4 regions of the Streptomyces sp. NPDC003035 genome follow, and region 4 is predicted to be linked to each of the others. Evidence: riboswitches for the same ligand, from Rfam matches in the RefSeq annotation. Region 4 holds a riboswitch; each other region holds the start of a gene.
What was found. Region 4 has a riboswitch for cyclic di-AMP ahead of ACFYV5_RS12345 (C40 family peptidase). Riboswitches for the same ligand answer to the same signal wherever they lie in the genome.
Positions count from the first base shown of each region.

Region 1: linked by a shared signal. The riboswitch ahead of ACFYV5_RS03715 (peptidoglycan DD-metalloendopeptidase family protein) and the one ahead of ACFYV5_RS12345 (C40 family peptidase) in region 4 are both predicted to bind cyclic di-AMP.
Region 2: linked by a shared signal. The riboswitch ahead of ACFYV5_RS16540 (M23 family metallopeptidase) and the one ahead of ACFYV5_RS12345 (C40 family peptidase) in region 4 are both predicted to bind cyclic di-AMP.
Region 3: linked by a shared signal. The riboswitch ahead of ACFYV5_RS27300 (transglycosylase family protein) and the one ahead of ACFYV5_RS12345 (C40 family peptidase) in region 4 are both predicted to bind cyclic di-AMP.

Region 1 is NZ_JBIAPJ010000001.1:825,801-829,755, forward strand. It holds gene ACFYV5_RS03710 (tyrosine-protein phosphatase) at 1-305, opposite strand, end outside; cyclic di-AMP (ydaO/yuaA leader) riboswitch at 655-843, shown strand; gene ACFYV5_RS03715 (peptidoglycan DD-metalloendopeptidase family protein) at 848-1,831, shown strand; gene ACFYV5_RS03720 (SGNH/GDSL hydrolase family protein) at 1,982-2,776, shown strand; gene ACFYV5_RS03725 (SIMPL domain-containing protein) at 2,964-3,800, shown strand.
Region 2 is NZ_JBIAPJ010000004.1:692,865-696,819, forward strand. It holds gene ACFYV5_RS16530 (MerR family transcriptional regulator) at 1-498, shown strand, start outside; gene ACFYV5_RS16535 (PP2C family protein-serine/threonine phosphatase) at 707-1,900, shown strand; cyclic di-AMP (ydaO/yuaA leader) riboswitch at 2,112-2,259, shown strand; gene ACFYV5_RS16540 (M23 family metallopeptidase) at 2,271-3,377, shown strand; gene ACFYV5_RS16545 (PrsW family intramembrane metalloprotease) at 3,460-3,955, opposite strand, start outside.
Region 3 is NZ_JBIAPJ010000009.1:90,455-94,409, reverse strand. It holds gene ACFYV5_RS27310 (cytochrome P450) at 1-561, shown strand, start outside; gene ACFYV5_RS27305 (transglycosylase family protein) at 675-1,682, shown strand; cyclic di-AMP (ydaO/yuaA leader) riboswitch at 1,942-2,117, shown strand; gene ACFYV5_RS27300 (transglycosylase family protein) at 2,121-2,813, shown strand; gene eno (phosphopyruvate hydratase) at 3,160-3,955, shown strand, end outside.
Region 4 is NZ_JBIAPJ010000003.1:606,395-610,349, reverse strand. It holds gene ACFYV5_RS12360 (serine/threonine-protein kinase) at 1-232, opposite strand, end outside; gene ACFYV5_RS12355 (LysR family transcriptional regulator) at 489-1,406, opposite strand; gene ACFYV5_RS12350 (LysE family translocator) at 1,480-2,109, shown strand; gene ACFYV5_RS12345 (C40 family peptidase) at 2,156-2,632, opposite strand; cyclic di-AMP (ydaO/yuaA leader) riboswitch at 2,636-2,833, opposite strand; gene ACFYV5_RS12340 (hypothetical protein) at 3,148-3,453, opposite strand; gene ACFYV5_RS12335 (ATP-dependent Clp protease proteolytic subunit) at 3,461-3,955, opposite strand, start outside.

The DNA.
Region 1 (3,955 bases), on a different contig from region 4:
AACTCCTTGCCGTCGGCCGGGTCGTTGAGCGGTATGTTCACATTTCGTACACCGGGGAGCTCGATGTCCAGGCCCTCGACCTTCCGGTCCGCCAGGTTGCGGAAGTCGAAGATCGTGTGCAGCCCGAGGGTGGAGAGGAAGGCCGCGTCCTCCTCGGTGGCGTGCGCGAGGTGGCCGCTGCGGAAGAGGCGCCCGAAGCGCACCGATCGGCCGTCCACGGTCGGCAGGCCGCCCACGTCCCGGAAGTTGCGTACCCCGGCCAGCTCGGGTTCGGTCGACGGGACCTGCGGCAGCTGCTGCGTCACGAGTGCTCCTGAAGGTTGGCGGATCGGAATCGGTTCCTGAGGCAATCATCCCGGGTGGGGTCGGCTCCGCACACCCCCGGGTAGAGGAATGGGTGTTCTGTCCGAATTGACTCCTTCGATATAACGCGCCCTGATTGCAGGGGAGATGGGATCCGGCGCGTGAGCAGCGTCATAAAGGTCACGGACCGTGCCTGATCATTCCGGCCAATCCCCTTACCGGAAAAGGAAATCAGGGTTCCGGTATCCACGGAGGGTGACCGGAATTCGGCGTGAATGGCAAGGCGGTGAATGCGAAAGAAAAACGGTGGCTTGTTCGGGTCGGCCCCGCTCGTCTACGGTCACCGTCAATCCGGTCGGACCGCCGAATCCTGCCACCGTCCGGAATCCGCACCCACCCACGTATGGCAGGAGCGGGGGACCCAGGTAAGTACGCCGCACCGGTCGATCCGGACGGCTCGGGGTGAAGCCGCGTGAGAACGCGGCCGAACATCTCCAGTTCGAACCCGACAGCTCACCTCGCAGGCGACGGAGAGGAATTCGCCATGCCCGCGAAGGGTAAGCATCGCCGTCCCAAGGTCAACCCGATCACGCGCGGATTCGTCGCCGCCGGCACCGGTGGCGCCGTCGTCGCCCTGCCGCTCCTCGGTGCGACCGGAGCCCACGCCGCCGACAAGGGCGCCCCGGTCGTGACGCCCGAGCAGGCCGTCGCCGCCGTCGCCGCGGCTCCGGCCGCCGCCCCGGCCGCTCCCGCCGCCAAGCCGAAGACGTACTCCGTCGTCCCCGGCGACTACCTGTCCAAGATCGCGGCCGAGCACCACCTGGCCGGCGGCTGGAAGAAGCTCTACCAGGACAACCGCCAGGTCGTCGGCGAGAACCCCTCGCTGATCCTCCCCGGCATGAAGCTCACCCTCGGCGCCAAGTCGACGGCCAAGGCGCCCGCGCCCAAGGCCGCCGCCCCGAAGGCAGCCCCGAAGGCAGCCCCCAAGGCCGCCCCGAAGGCCGCGCCCAAGGCGGAGAAGTCCTCCTCCGCTTCGGCCGAGTCCCGCAGCTCGCGCTCCACCGAGCGCAGCACGGTGGAGTCCACCCAGGCCGCCCCGGCCGCCCCCGCGCAGGCCGCGTCCTCCGGCTGGGTCGCCCCGGTCTCCGGCGGCGTCTCCACGCCGTACCGCGCCTCCGGCTCCATGTGGTCCTCCGGCTACCACACCGGTGTCGACTTCATCGCCTCCTCCGGCACCTCCGTGAAGGCCGTCGGCGCGGGCACCGTCCACTCCGCAGGCTGGAGCGGCTCGTACGGCAACGAGGTCGTCATCCAGCACGCGGACGGCACGTACTCCCAGTACGCGCACCTCTCCTCCCTCTCCGTCTCGGCCGGCCAGAGCGTCGGCGGCGGCGACCAGATCGGCCTGTCCGGTTCGACCGGCAACTCCAGCGGTCCGCACCTGCACTTCGAGATGCGCACCGGGCCGAGCTACGGCTCGGACATCGACCCGCTGGCCTACCTGCGTCAGCACGGCGTCGGCATCTGATCCACGCAACGCCAGAGAGGCCCGGCACTCGTGTGCCGGGCCTCGGCGTATTCCGGCTTGGGGCAATCTTGACCGGTGGCGTATCTCACCTGTCGTCAACCCCTCCTTACGGTCGCGTAGGTCACACGCGTAAGGGAAAGATGTGCTCCCGTGGCAGACGATTCGAGATCAAGAGACATGGGCGTGTTCGGGTCGTACGCGGCGATCGGTGACAGCTTCACCGAGGGCGTCGGCGATCCTGGGCCCGACGGGAAGTACGTCGGCTGGGCGGACCGCTTCGCGGTGCTGCTCGCCGACCAGCTGCCGGAGCACGACGCATTCCGTTACGCCAACCTGGCCGTACGCGGCCGCCTCCTCGATCAGATCGTGGAGGAGCAGGTCCCCAGGGCGAAGGCGCTCGCCCCGGACCTGGTGAGTTTCTGCGCGGGGGGCAACGACATCATCCGTCCCGGCAGCGACCCCGACGACGTCGCCGAGCGCTTCGAGCGCGCCGTCGCCGAGCTGACCTCGGCCGTCGGCACGGTCATGGTGACGACCGGCTTCGACACCCGGGACGTACCCGTGCTGCGCCATCTGCGCGGCAAGATCGCGACCTACACGGCCCATGTCCGGGCCATCGCGGACCGCTACGGCTGCCCGGTCCTGGACCTGTGGTCGCTCAAGTCCGTCCAGGACAGGCGTGCTTGGGACAGCGACCGGCTGCACCTCTCGCCCGAGGGGCACACCCGGGTCGCGCTGCGCGCCGCCCAGGTCCTCGGCATCGAGGTACCGGCCGACCCGGACCAGGTCTGGCCGCCGGTGCCGCCCCGGGGCACCCTGGAGGTGCGCCGCGACGACATCCAATGGGCCAGGGAGTACCTGGTGCCGTGGATCGGGCGGCGCCTGCGGGGGGAGAGCTCGGGCGACCACGTGGAGGCCAAGCGCCCGGACCTCATGCCCCTCTGAGCGCGGCAGCGTCTCCAGAGGGACGTAGCCGACGGGGCAGTGACCTCTCGTCCAGACCTGAGCGGGTGACGGGGCAGGAGTGGCGCACGGGAGGCGGCGCCGTGGGGTGCTGGGATGTGCGCGACGCCGGGCGGCTTTCCGGTCCGGCCGTCGTCCCCAGCTCCGACGACCCTCGAAGGGACCGCCCGTGAGGACCAGTCATCTCCCGAGCAGCCACCTCCCGGCCCCACCCGCCGGTTCTCCGTTCCCCGTCCGTCCACTCGCCCGTCCACTCGCCCGTCCGCTCGGCCGGGCGCTCGCCGTGGGCGCGGTGCTCGGCGCCCTGGCGGTCGGAGGCGTGGCGCCCGCCCTCGCCCTGACCCCCGGGCCCGCCGCGTCCGCGACCGCCACGACCGCCACGGCTCCGGCGACGATCACGGTGACCGGCACCGGCCGGGCCGCCGCCGAGCCCGACCTCGCGGTCCTCTCGGTCGGCGTCGAGGTGACCCGTAAGACCGCCAAGGACGCCGTGGCCGCCCAGCGCACCGCCGGGGAGGCGCTGCTGGCCGCGCTGCGGAAGCAGTCCGTCGCCGACCGGGACATCCGTACCCACAGCCTGTCCCTCTCGCCGGTCTACACCCAGACCGCGAACCAGGAGGCCAAGGTGACGGGGTATCAGGCCGCGCAGCACTTCACCGTGAAGGTCCGGGAGGTCGACAGGGCGGGCCAGGTCATCGGTGCGGTGACCGACGCGACGGGGGACGCGGGCCGCGTCAACGGCGTCTCCTTCGACGTCGCCGACCCGAGCGCGCTGCGGGCCACGGCGCGCGAGATCGCCCACAAGGACGCGTACGACAAGGCCGCTCAGCACGCTCGCCTCAGCGGGCACCGACTCGGCCGCCTCGTGTCGCTCACCGAGGGCGAGAGCGTACGGCCCGGCCCCGGAACCGCGACCGGAATGCCGGCCGACGCTCCGGAGGTCCCCCTGGCCCCCGGCGAGATCGAGGAGCGGGTGACGGTCACGGCGGTGTACCAGCTGCTCTGACGCCTAGGGCCTGTCTCTTGGATCAGGCCGGATCAGCGAGCGGCGTCTGGTGCGTGCGATCGCAAGGCGGAGGATGGGGGTCCCCCGCCGAAGGCAGGGGGAGAGTCCATGCGGTGGGGGTACCTCCCGTGCCGCCAGGCACAGGGGGCCATCGA
Region 2 (3,955 bases), on a different contig from region 4:
CATCTCCTCCTGCTGGAACAGGAGCGGGAACGGATCGGGCGGCAGATCGAGGCCGTGCGGACCACTCTCCACAAGACGGAGAACGGAGAAGAACTCATGGCGGAAGAAATGTTCGACGGATTCGATCACACGCGGTACGAGGAGGAGGTCACCGCGCGCTGGGGCCGCGAGGCGTACGAGAAGGGCGATCGCTGGTGGCGCTCGCTCAGCGCCGAGCGGAAGCAGGCGTTCAAGGACGAGCAGGCCGGCATCGCCCACGACTTCGGACAGGCGGCGCGCAACGGCCTCGCCGCCGACAGCGAAGAGGTCCAGGCGATCGCGCGGCGCCACGTCGCGTGGCTGTCGACCACCACGACGCCGTCGAAGGAGTACCTGATCAGCCTCGGCCAGATGTACGTCGACGACCCGCGCTTCGGCGAGAACTACGACAAGCACGGTGAGGGTTCCGCCGTCCTCGTCCGGGACGCGATGAAGGTCTACGCGGAGCGGAACCTGTAGCGCGTAAGGTCACGCGCACGATGCGTGACGAGACGGTGGCGCGCATGGACCCGTCTGCGGGCCATGTCCAGCCCCGCCCTGGAGCTGGTCGGTCGCGAACGCGGTGACGGGGCGGTGGTGACGAGCGGGTCCCCCACTCGGCCGAGCGGGGGTCGCCACGCGGCGCGGCTCCCGCCACCCTGGGGAGGGCGCGGTACCGTCCGTCGCCGTGTACGGACCGGGCAGGAGAGCACAGGTGGGGCAGGGGCAGCTGGAAGCGGGTGGTGAGGGGAACGGGCGTCCCCGACGGCGCGGCGAGCGGGCCCGCCGGTTCATCCGCGCCCTGCCCCCGCTCGTCATCCTCGGCGGTGTCGTCTTCGACCTCTCCACCCCGCCCTCGTACACGGCGGCCCCGATGTTCTCGGCCGCGCCGCTGATCGCGGCCCCGCTCTTCTCGACGCTGACGACGCTGCTCACCGGCATCGCCGCGATCCTCGCCAGCGTCGGTCTCCACCTCTACAACGGCACCGCGTCCGATGTCCCCTCCCTCACCGAGACATTCACCGTCGTCACCGTGGCCGCCCTCGCCCTGCTCGTGAACCGGGTCGTGCGGCGCAGTGGCGAGCGCCTCGCCTCGGCCCGGGTGATCGCGGAGACCGCCCAGAAGGCGGTCCTTCCGACGCCGGCCGAGCGGATCGGCGGACTGCAGGTGGCGGCACGTTACGAGGCGGCGCAGGCGGACGCGTTCATCGGCGGCGACCTGTTCGCCGTACAGGACACGCCGTACGGGGTACGGCTCGTGGTCGGTGACGTACGGGGCAAGGGGCTCGACGCGGTCGAGGCCGTCGCCGTCGTCATCGGCGCCTTCCGGGAGGCGGCCGAGCAGGAGGCGTCGCTGGAGGGCGTCGCCCAGCGCCTGGAGCGGGCGCTGGCCCGGGAGGGGACCCGCCGTGACGGCCTGGACGCCTTCGAGGGGTTCACCACCGCCGTCCTGGCCGAGATCCCGCGCGGCGACGGTCGCGTACGGGTGGTGAACCGCGGTCATCCCGAGCCGCTGCTGCTGTACGCGGACGGGGGTGTGACGCTGCTGGAGCCGACCGAGCCGGCGCTGCCGCTGGGCATGGGGGAGTTGGCTGCCTGGCCGGACCGGGCGGACGAGTCCGCGTATCCGCCGGGCGCGACGCTGCTCCTCTACACCGACGGGCTCTCCGAGGCCCGCAACGCCTCGGGGGACTTCTACGATCCCGCCGAGCGGCTCTCCGGGCGGATCTTCCCGGGGCCCGAGGAGCTTCTGGACGCGCTCGTCGACGACGTCCGCCGGTACACGGGCGGGGGCGCGACGGACGACATGGCGCTGCTCGCGGTGAGCCGTCCGGCGGCGGGGCAGCCGGAGCGGCGGCGCACGATGCCGGTGGTGCCGTGACCATGCGTAGTGGCGGCGTACCGCTCCGATAACAATTGATACACCGTCAGTTTGGCGGGTCTCGCTGGTTGTTCGAGGATGCGGGCCCAAATCGGCCCGTACCTGTCCAATCCCGTTAATGATCATCCGGAACGGCTTGGAATCCGGCCCTCGTGTCTATTAACGTTCGATAACGCAGCGCGGTCGTTTCAGCCGTCGCAAGAGACGGCACCGTGCGCACGCGCCGAATCCTGAAAAGGAACCGGGGACCCACTACTTGGGGTGAATCGGGCACTTTCGCACTCGTGCGACCGTGCCGGTAGGAGACCTTCCTGCTCCGAACCCGTCAGCTAACCCGGTAGGCGGTAAGGAAGGAAAGGAGTGCGCCTCCGTGGCGTCCAACACCCCTGCCCCCGAAGACACTTTTGACGGGTTCCAAGCGTTCGGCGCGTCGGCTGCCGCCGGTTCGGACGACGACGCCACGACCTGGGGGGAGTGGAACCCCACCGAGGAGTCGCTCCGTCAGCAGTCCCGCTCCGGTGGCCGCCACCGGGTCGTGAAGCAGCGGTCGGGCTTCGCCCGCTCGTCCACCGTCCTCGGCGTCGGTGTCATCGCGGCGGTCGGTGCGGGTGGCATGGCCACCGCCCAGGACAAGCCCGCGGTCTCCATATCCCTCCCCGACCTGAACCTCCCGGACGCCTCCGAACTGCCGGGCGTCGGCGAGCTCCTCTCCGACGGGGGCGAGGACGCGCAGGGGACGGGCTCCGGGACGAACAACCCGCAGCCGCTCACCGCCTCCCTCACCGTTCCGGCCGAAGCCGACGCGGCCACGCAGACCGACGGCGGCTCCGCGTCCGAGGCCACCGCCGACGCCGGCGAGGCGCTGCGCGCGCGCATCCTCCAGCAGGCCGAGCAGCAGCAGGCATCCGCCGACGCCGCCGCGAAGGCCGAGGCGGAGAGGCTGGCGGTCGAGAAGGCCGCGGCCGAGGCGGCGGTGAAGGCCGACGCGGCCGAGAAGGCGGCGGCCGAGGCGAAGCGGAAGGCCGAGGAGGAAGCGGCGGCCAAGGCCGAGGCGGAGCGCCTGGCCAAGCTCGCCGCGAGCTACGCCCTGCCCACCTCCTCGTACACCCTCACCTCCACGTACGGGCAGTCCGGCTCCATGTGGTCCTCCGGCTACCACACCGGCCTCGACTTCGCGGCGCCCACCGGCACCCCGGTCAAGGCGGTGCACGGCGGCACCATCACCTCGGCGGGCTGGTCCGGCTCCTACGGCTACCGGATCGTCCTGGAGCTGGAGGACGGTTCGGAGGTCTGGTACGCGCACCTGTCCTCGATGACGGTGAGCGTGGGCCAGTCCGTCGGCACCGGCGAGACGATCGGCCGCGTCGGCGCGACCGGCAACGTGACCGGCCCGCACCTGCACCTGGAGGTCCACACCTCGGGTGGCGACGGCATCGACCCGGCGGCCTGGCTGCGCGACAAGGGCCTGTCGGTCTGAGTCGCAGGCGGCCTCGGTCGCCGACGGTCTCGGTCGCCGGCGGGTGTCGGCGGGCCGGGTCGCCGGCCGTCTCCCGGGCGTCCTAGCTGCGGTACGGGTTGTAGCCGCCGTAGTCCAGGTACTGCGGCGGCGCCCAGACGCGGCCGGTGGCCCGTGCCGCGTACGTCAGCGCGGGCGAGGCGACCGCCTTGCGCTGCCACAGGTGGTGGAGGAGCTCCTGCTCGCGGGCGGTGAAGTCCGGGCCGGCCGCTCCGCGCTCCGCGCGGTGGCGCAGGAAGGCGAGGGTCGTCGCGAACGCCTCGTACTCCCCGACCGCGGTGGCCGCCGGCCCGCCGTACGTACGACGGGCGAAGTCGCGGGCGACGGACCGGGCCCGCATCGAGGACAGCGCGAGGGGCTCGGCAGGGGAGAGCCAGCCGGCCGCCGCGTACGCCGGGAGCTGCCCGGATATCGTGCGCAGCTCCCGCTGCCTGCTCCATATCGCCAGCCAGGTCAGCAGACCGAAGGCGGGCGCCATGAACATGCCGTACACCACGAAGAAGCCCAAGGGCCCGAGGACGGACGCCGAGCTGTTCCAC
Region 3 (3,955 bases), on a different contig from region 4:
GAGAACGAGGCGGCCGCCATGGCCTTCATCCTTCTCTTCGCGGGGTTCGAGACCACCGTCAACCTCATCGGCAACGGGGTGTACGCCCTGCTGCGCAACCCGGAGGAGCGCGCGCGTCTCGAGACCTCGCTCGCGGCGGGGGAGCGGGGCCTGCTGGAGACCGGGGTCGAGGAGCTGCTGCGCTACGACGGGCCGGTGGAGCTGGCGACCTGGCGGTACGCCAGGGAGCCGTTGACCATCGGCGGGCAGGCGATCCCTGCGGGTGACCCGGTCCTCGTCGTGCTCGCCGCCGCCGACCGCGACCCGGCGCGCTTCGACGAGCCGGACACCCTCGATCTGTCCCGGCGCGACAACCAGCACTTGGGGTACGGGCACGGCATCCACTACTGCATCGGTGCCCCGCTCGCCCGGCTGGAGGGCCAGATCGCGCTCGCCACGCTGCTGACCCGCCTGCCGGAGCTGCGACTTGCCGCCGATCCGGCCGATCTGCGGTGGCGCGGAGGCCTCATCATGCGGGGGTTGCGTACCCTTCCGGTGCGGTTCGACCGAGTTGTGAGCTGACGGCCCGTCAAGACTGTGACTTTTACGTGATCTCCGCTGCATCGACTTGTGACTGACGTTCGAATGCCGCTACGTTCACCGTCACCTCAGCAGTCACGCGAAAGGCACTCCGCATGCGCTCCGGGAACGGTCGACACCGCAGACCCCGCCAGGCCCCCGCCATCGTCGTCGCCGCAGGCGTCACGGGGTCGGCCCTCGCTCTGCCGCTGCTCGCCGCGGGCTCCGCCTCCGCCGCCGACGCCGCCACCTGGGACCGGGTCGCCGAGTGCGAGTCGGGCGGCCTGTGGAGCGCCCACTTCGGCAACGGGCTCTACGGCGGGCTGCAGTTCACGCAGGAGACCTGGGAGACGTACGGCGGCCTCGCGTACGCCACCAGTGCCGATCTCGCCAGCCGCGCCCAGCAGATCGCGGTGGCCGAGAAGGCGCTCGCCGCGGGCTCCATGCAGTGGGCCACCTGCGCCCCGATCGCCGGGTTGACGAACGACGGCGCCGCTCCCGGTGTCGACCCGGGTCCGGCGGTCGCTCCGCCGGAGTCCACGGCCCCCCTCCCGGAGTCGAACCTGACCGCGGGCCTTCCGGCCGCCCCCGCGGCCCCCGACGCCACCACTCCCGAGACGACCGCGCCCGCGACGCCGGCCCCGGACGCCCTCACGGAGGCGCCCGTCACGTCCGCCACGCCCACCGCACCCACCACGCCCTCCGTGCCGGTGGAGTCAGGCACCGGCAAGCACCGCGGTGACGCGGCCCCGGAGGAGACGGTCAATCCGGGCAGTATTGGCGAAACGGGACGTCACGCGTCACCGAGCACCTCGCCGGGCACCTCGCCGACTGACGCGCCGACAGGTGGGGTGACGCCGGGCGAGGATGCCAACAATGCGGACCTTGCGGACGGAACGGACTCCGGGGGCTCCGAGGACGTAGCGGACTCCAAGGACACTTCGGACGCATACACCGTCAAGCCGGGCGACAGTCTCACCGAGATTGCTCAGGAGAACGAACTCCCCGGCGGCTGGGGCGCCCTCTACGACGCCAACCGGTCGACGGTCGGCACCGATCCGGACCTGATCCTGCCTGGCCAGAGCCTCGATCTGACGATCGGTCTGCCCGGATCCAAGGGTTAGTTAGATTCTGTATGTCCAGTTCTGTGCAAGTGAGACATGGGTCTCTTTGTCGCAACTGGCGTATCACGTCCGCAAACTTTGCTTCCGTCACCTCTCACCTGCGTAAACACCCTTCGTCCCGGAGCACGTACGGGCGATTTTTCCCCAATGGACGTCTTTGAACTTCCGAGGGGTCTGTGTCTACGGTCATCACCGCTCGCCACCGCGGGCCCCGTCGACCGATACGCCGAATCCTGCCGTCGGCCGATGGGAACAGTCGTCGCGTCATGCGCCGAAGGCAGGAGCGGGGGACCCAAGGTAAGTGCCGCCCCCGGCCGTTGAGACAGACGGCCGACGGAGCGGCTTGGGGTGAAGCCGCGCGCTAGGTCGCGCGGCCGGGCAACTCACATGGCCCGAACCCGACAGCTCACCTCGTAGGCGTCGGTGAGGAGATTTCCCATGCTGTTTTCCGCCAAGGGCAAACACCGCCGTCCCTCCAAGGCCACCCGCGCCGTCGCCCTCGCCGGTGTCGCCGGTGTCGCCGTCGCCGCCCCGCTGATGACCGCCGGGTCCGCCTCGGCCGCCACCGCCTCCGAGTGGGACACCGTCGCCCAGTGCGAGTCCGGCGGCAACTGGTCCATCAACACCGGCAACGGCTACTACGGCGGCCTGCAGTTCTCCGCCTCCACGTGGGCCGCCTACGGTGGCACCGCGTACGCCGCCACCGCCGACCAGGCCTCGAAGTCGCAGCAGATCGCGATCGCCGAGAAGGTCCTCGCCGGTCAGGGCAAGGGTGCCTGGCCGAGCTGTGGCGTGGGCCTCTCCAGCGCCTCCCCGGACACCGGTGCCGTCGAGGCGCCTGCCCAGCAGGCCGCCCCGAAGCAGGAGCGTCAGGCCGAGCAGCCGACGACCCGCAGCGAGACGCGGACCGCCCCGAAGAAGGCCGAGTCCAAGAAGACCGTCACCACCCCGACCGGCAAGAAGGTCGAGAAGGGCGACGGCGAGTACAAGGTCGTCGCCGGCGACACGCTGAGCAAGATCGCCGCCGCCCACGACGTCAAGGGTGGCTGGGAGAAGCTCTTCCAGCTCAACAAGGACGTCGTCGACGACGCCGACCTGATCTACCCGGGCCAGCAGCTTCACCTGAAGTGAGCCCGGCGGTTCGCGTGAGTCCGGCGGCTCACGCGGTCCCTCCGACCCTCCCGCGGTGACCACCCCGGTCCGGCGCGCCCTTCCCCCGTGCGCGCCGGACCGGGGTTCCGCGTTTCCCGAGGGCTCCCCCTTCCCGAGGGCTCCGCCTTCCGGAGGTCCGCGTTACCGGAAGGTAGCTTCGGGGTCGTTCGCCCCGGGATGCATGCCCTTGGGTCCTTTTTCGTCCCAGCGGGCGGGCGCCCGGCTGGCCGGAGCCCCGGAGCCGGTTAGGCTCTTGTCGCAAGGCCGAAGCGACCCTGCACAAGTGTTCGTCACATCTAGCGTCACATCCCAGAAGGAGATGCTCGTGCCGTCCATCGACGTCGTCGTAGCCCGGGAAATCCTGGACTCCCGAGGCAACCCCACGGTCGAGGTCGAGGTCGGCCTCGACGACGGCAGCACCGGCCGTGCTGCCGTTCCGTCCGGTGCCTCCACCGGAGCGTTCGAGGCCATTGAGCTCCGTGACGGAGACAAGAGCCGCTACATGGGCAAGGGCGTGGAGAAGGCCGTCCTCGCCGTCATCGAGCAGATCGGCCCGGAGCTCGTCGGCTACGACGCCACCGAGCAGCGCCTGATCGACCAGGCCATGTTCGACCTGGACGCCACCGACAACAAGGCCTCGCTCGGCGCCAACGCCATCCTCGGCGTCTCCCTCGCCGTCGCGCACGCCGCCTCCGAGGCCTCCGACCTCCCGCTCTTCCGCTACCTGGGCGGCCCGAACGCGCACCTGCTGCCCGTTCCGATGATGAACATCCTGAACGGCGGCTCGCACGCCGACTCCAACGTGGACATCCAGGAGTTCATGATCGCGCCGATCGGCGCGGAGTCCTTCTCCGAGGCCCTGCGCTGGGGCACCGAGGTCTACCACACCCTCAAGTCCGTCCTGAAGACCAAGGGCCTGTCCACCGGTCTCGGCGACGAGGGCGGCTTCGCCCCGAACCTCGGCTCCAACCGCGAGGCGCTCGACCTCATCCTCGAGGCCATCAAGCAGGCCGGCTACGTCCCGGGCAAGGACATCGCGCTGGCGCTCGACGTCGCCGCGTCCGAGTTCTACAAGGACGGCTCGTACGAGTTCGAGGGCAAGACCCGCTCGGCCGCCGAGA
Region 4 (3,955 bases):
CCCGGACTCGTCGGGCTGCTTTGATCTCCCGGCGGAACCGCTGCCGGAAGGTCGCGTCGTCGGCCAGCTCCGGCCGTACGACCTTGATCGCCACCGGTCGGCCGCCCGGTGTGTGCGACAGGTAGACCCGGCCCATGCCGCCCGCCCCGAGCCGAGCGGCGAGGCGATAACCCGCCACCACGGACGGATCGTCCGCCTGCAGTGGTGGGAACACCTCAGTCGCGTTGTCCATCTGCACTTGTCCCCCCCCTGAAACCCTTGATCAGCCGCTCAGTTGGCCGATGGCAGCAGCGTAGGCGGGAGGGCGTCAGCACCCACCGTCAGGGCGGGCGGCCTGCACAGCGTGGCTCTGGGGTGGCTGGGCAGCGTGACGGGCCCGGGGTCCGCCCGGGGTGGCCGTGATGTTACGCCGTACGCCGATCTGCCGCGTGGCTCGTAGCCGGTACGGCACCGGCACACGTACGGCACCGGCACGTACGCGCTCCGGCTTACTGCACGTGCGCGCCCCGGGCGAAGCCGGCGCGCAGCAGTGCCCGCAGTGACCGCGCCGCCGGGCCCGATTGCTCTCCGCGGTGCGCCACCGAGATCGTCCGGCGGAACGACGTCGGCTCCAACGTCCGTACGCCGAGCGGCGACGACGCCATCGCGGCGACCATCTCCGGCACCACCGCCACTCCGAGCCCCGCGCTGACGAGCGCGCACACCAGCGCGTAGCCCGGCGTCCGGCAGACGACCGACGGGGTCGCGCCGGCCCGGGCGAGGGCGCCCTCCACACCCCGCCTCGGCGGATGGTCCGGTGCGCTGCTGATCAACGGCTGACCGGCGAGCTCCGCGATCGGCAGCCGGCCCGAGCCCTCCGCCAGCACATGGCCCGGGGCCGTGACCAGGACCAACTCCTCGACGAGCAGGGGCTCCAGTACGACACCCGGCGGCAGCGGGGCGGACTCCGCGGGTTCGTAGGCGTGGGTGAGCGCCAGATCGGCCTGGCCCTCCGCCACCGCGACCACCCCGCCAGGCGGCTCGTACTCGGCGACCGTCAGCTCCACGTCCGGGTGGGCCCGGCGGAACGCGCTGAGGACCGGTGGCAGCAGATGGATGCCCACCGTGGTGAAGGTGCCCACCCGCAGTCGCCCGCCGGAGAGCCCGCTGAGCTGCGCCAGCTCGTGACGCGCCCGCTCCATCTCGTCGAGGACCCGGCGCGCCCGGGTGACGAGCAGTTCACCGGCGGGCGTCAGCCGGGCGCCCCGGTGATGCCGGACGAGCAGCGCGGCCCCCGCCTCCCGCTCCAGCTTGGCGAGCTGCTGGGAGAGCGCGGGCGCGGTGTAGCCGAGCCGGGCGGCGGCCCGGGTGATCGAGCCGTCCTCGGCGACGGCCACCAGCGCCGCGAGCCGCACCAGATCCTGCATAAAGGATTCCTTTGGGCAGACCCACAAGATTGCCAGTACACACTAAAGGCTCCCGGCAGGCACGCTGAGGGGCATGGACGGACAGCTGATCGCCTTCATCGGGGTCGCGGCGGGCATGGTGGCCATGCCGGGCGCGGACTTCGCCGTCGTCGTACGCAGTGCTCTCGCCTCCCGGCGGGCCGGGGTGGCCTCGGCCGTCGGCGTGGCGGGCGGCCTTCTGGTGCACACCGCCCTCGCGGTGGCGGGGCTCGCGGCCGTACTGCTCGCCGTGCCCTCGCTCTACCGGGTCCTGCAGATCGCCGGTGGCGCCTATGTGCTGTACCTCGGCGTCCAGGCGCTGCGGGGCGCGCTGCGGGCGACGGGCGAGCCGCCGGCCGACCGCGCGGGGGAGGCGAAGGTGTCCCGCGCGCTGCGCCAGGGGTTCCTGGCGAACGTGCTGAACCCGAAGGCGCCGGTGCTGTTCCTGAGCCTGCTGCCGCAGTTCGTGCCGGAGGGCGTCGCGGTCGTGCCGCGCACGCTGCTCCTCGCGTCGATCGTGGTGCTGCTGGCCCTGCTCTGGTTCCCCCTGGTGGCCGTTCTGGTGGACCGGCTCGGCCACTGGCTGCGCCGACCGCGCACGGCGAGGACCGTGCAGGGGGTGACGGGCGGCGCGCTCGCCGCCCTGGGCCTGACCCTTCTGTCGGCTCCCCTCGCGGGGAACTGAGCCGGCTGTGGAGGGGGTGCGGCGGCGCCACCACACCCCCCGGCGGTCATCGGACCCGGCCGTAATAGACCTTGGACGACCAGATCCTGTCGAGCTTCACCCAGGAACCCTGCTTCGGCGAGTGCCAGATCTTGTTGCTCCCGGCGTAGATGCCCACGTGGTAGACCCTTCCACCCGAGTGGAAGAAGACCAGGTCCCCCCGCTGCCTGCTGGAGGCGGAGATGTGTCGGGTCTTGTTGTACTGCTGCTGCGCGGTACGGGGCAGCGACTTGCCCGCCTTCTTGTACGAGTAGAGCGTGAGCCCCGAGCAGTCGAACCGGTTCGGCCCGGACGCTCCGTACTTGTAGGGCGATCCCTTCTTCGAGGCCGCGATGTTCAGCGCCTTGCCGGCGTACGAGGTCGCGGCCTGGGCCTCCGAGGTGACACCTGGGGCCAGCATCGTGCCGCCGACGGCGGCGAGGGTGAGAGCCGAGACGGCTCCGGCCCGGGACAGCAGGGACGGGACATGAATCTGCGCAGTCATGCGCAACCCTTCGTCAGCCGCCTGTGAAGGATGACCTGTCGGGTTCGGGCTGGCGAAGTCGCCCGGCCGCGGCTGCGGCTTCACCCCGAGGAACGGCCCCACTGGGCGGCCGTCCCGTACTGCTCGGGTCCTCCACTCCTGCCGATCCACTCCTGTCGACCAGACATCCGGGACGGCGGCAGGACTCGGCGTCCGCCCGGACCGCCCCGCCGCGGTGGCGGGGGCTTGTCGTCGTGAGGGATCTTGACCCACTTTCAGGGCGAAATCCGAGCTGAAACGACACTATGTGAGGCTGCTCACGACTGATCCATTTGGGTGGACAGATATGTTTATTGACTCCGCGGGGTTTGGCCGACGAGGCTCGCACCAGCGACGGAACGCCCGATTCCACCAGATGTGTACACCTGCTGCGCAACTCACCCCGCACATAAGTCGATTCGTCGACTACGCCGAACGGGGGAGGGTTTCTGCCGCCACGATGCCCCGAGTGGACCTCGACACGACACGCGGATGTGTCAACTCGCGGATGTTCCCGGCACGGTGACCCGCTCCGCGCGGCGCTCCCCGTCCAACGTCCGCAGCGCACGGGCCAATGTCTCCGCGTGCACCTCGCTCTCGCCGCGTCCGTGCATCACCGTCAGCGCCTCGCGCAGCGCGGTCGCCCGCCCCACCAGGGCCTGTGCCGCGCGCAGCGCCCCATAGGTATGCGATGCCCTGGATGGATTGATGCGTCCCAGCAGATCGACGACATCGAGGTAGGCGTCGACGAACTCGCCCTCGGCGCGCGTCAGGGCGGGCAGTGGCGGCGGCTCGGGAACCATCTCCCGCTCACCTCGCCCCGGCGCCGCCGGACGCCGCGCGGTTCTGGACGACGTGATCCACCAGACCGTACGCGGTCGCGGCCGAGGCGTCGAGAACGGTGACGCGGTCGATGTCGGCGTCGATCCGCTCACGGCTCCGGCCGGTGTGGGTCGCCAGCATCCCGGCCACCATCGCGCGCAGACGGAGCAATTCCCTTGCCTGGATGTCGAGATCGCTGAGCTGCCCCCGCAACGGCTCGTCCGTCGTGGGCTGCTGGAGCACGACCCGCGCGCCGGGCAGTGCGAGCCGCTTCCCGGGCGCTCCGGCCGCGAGGAGCACGGCCGCGGTGGAGGCCGCCTGGCCGAGGCAGGTGGTCTCCACGTCGCAGGTGACGACCTGCATCGTGTCGTAGATCGCGGACATGGCGCTGAGGGAACCGCCGGGGGAGTTGATGTAGAGCGAGATGTCCCGGTCCGGGTCGGCGTACTCGAGGTGCAGCAGCTGGGCGATGACGTCGTTGGC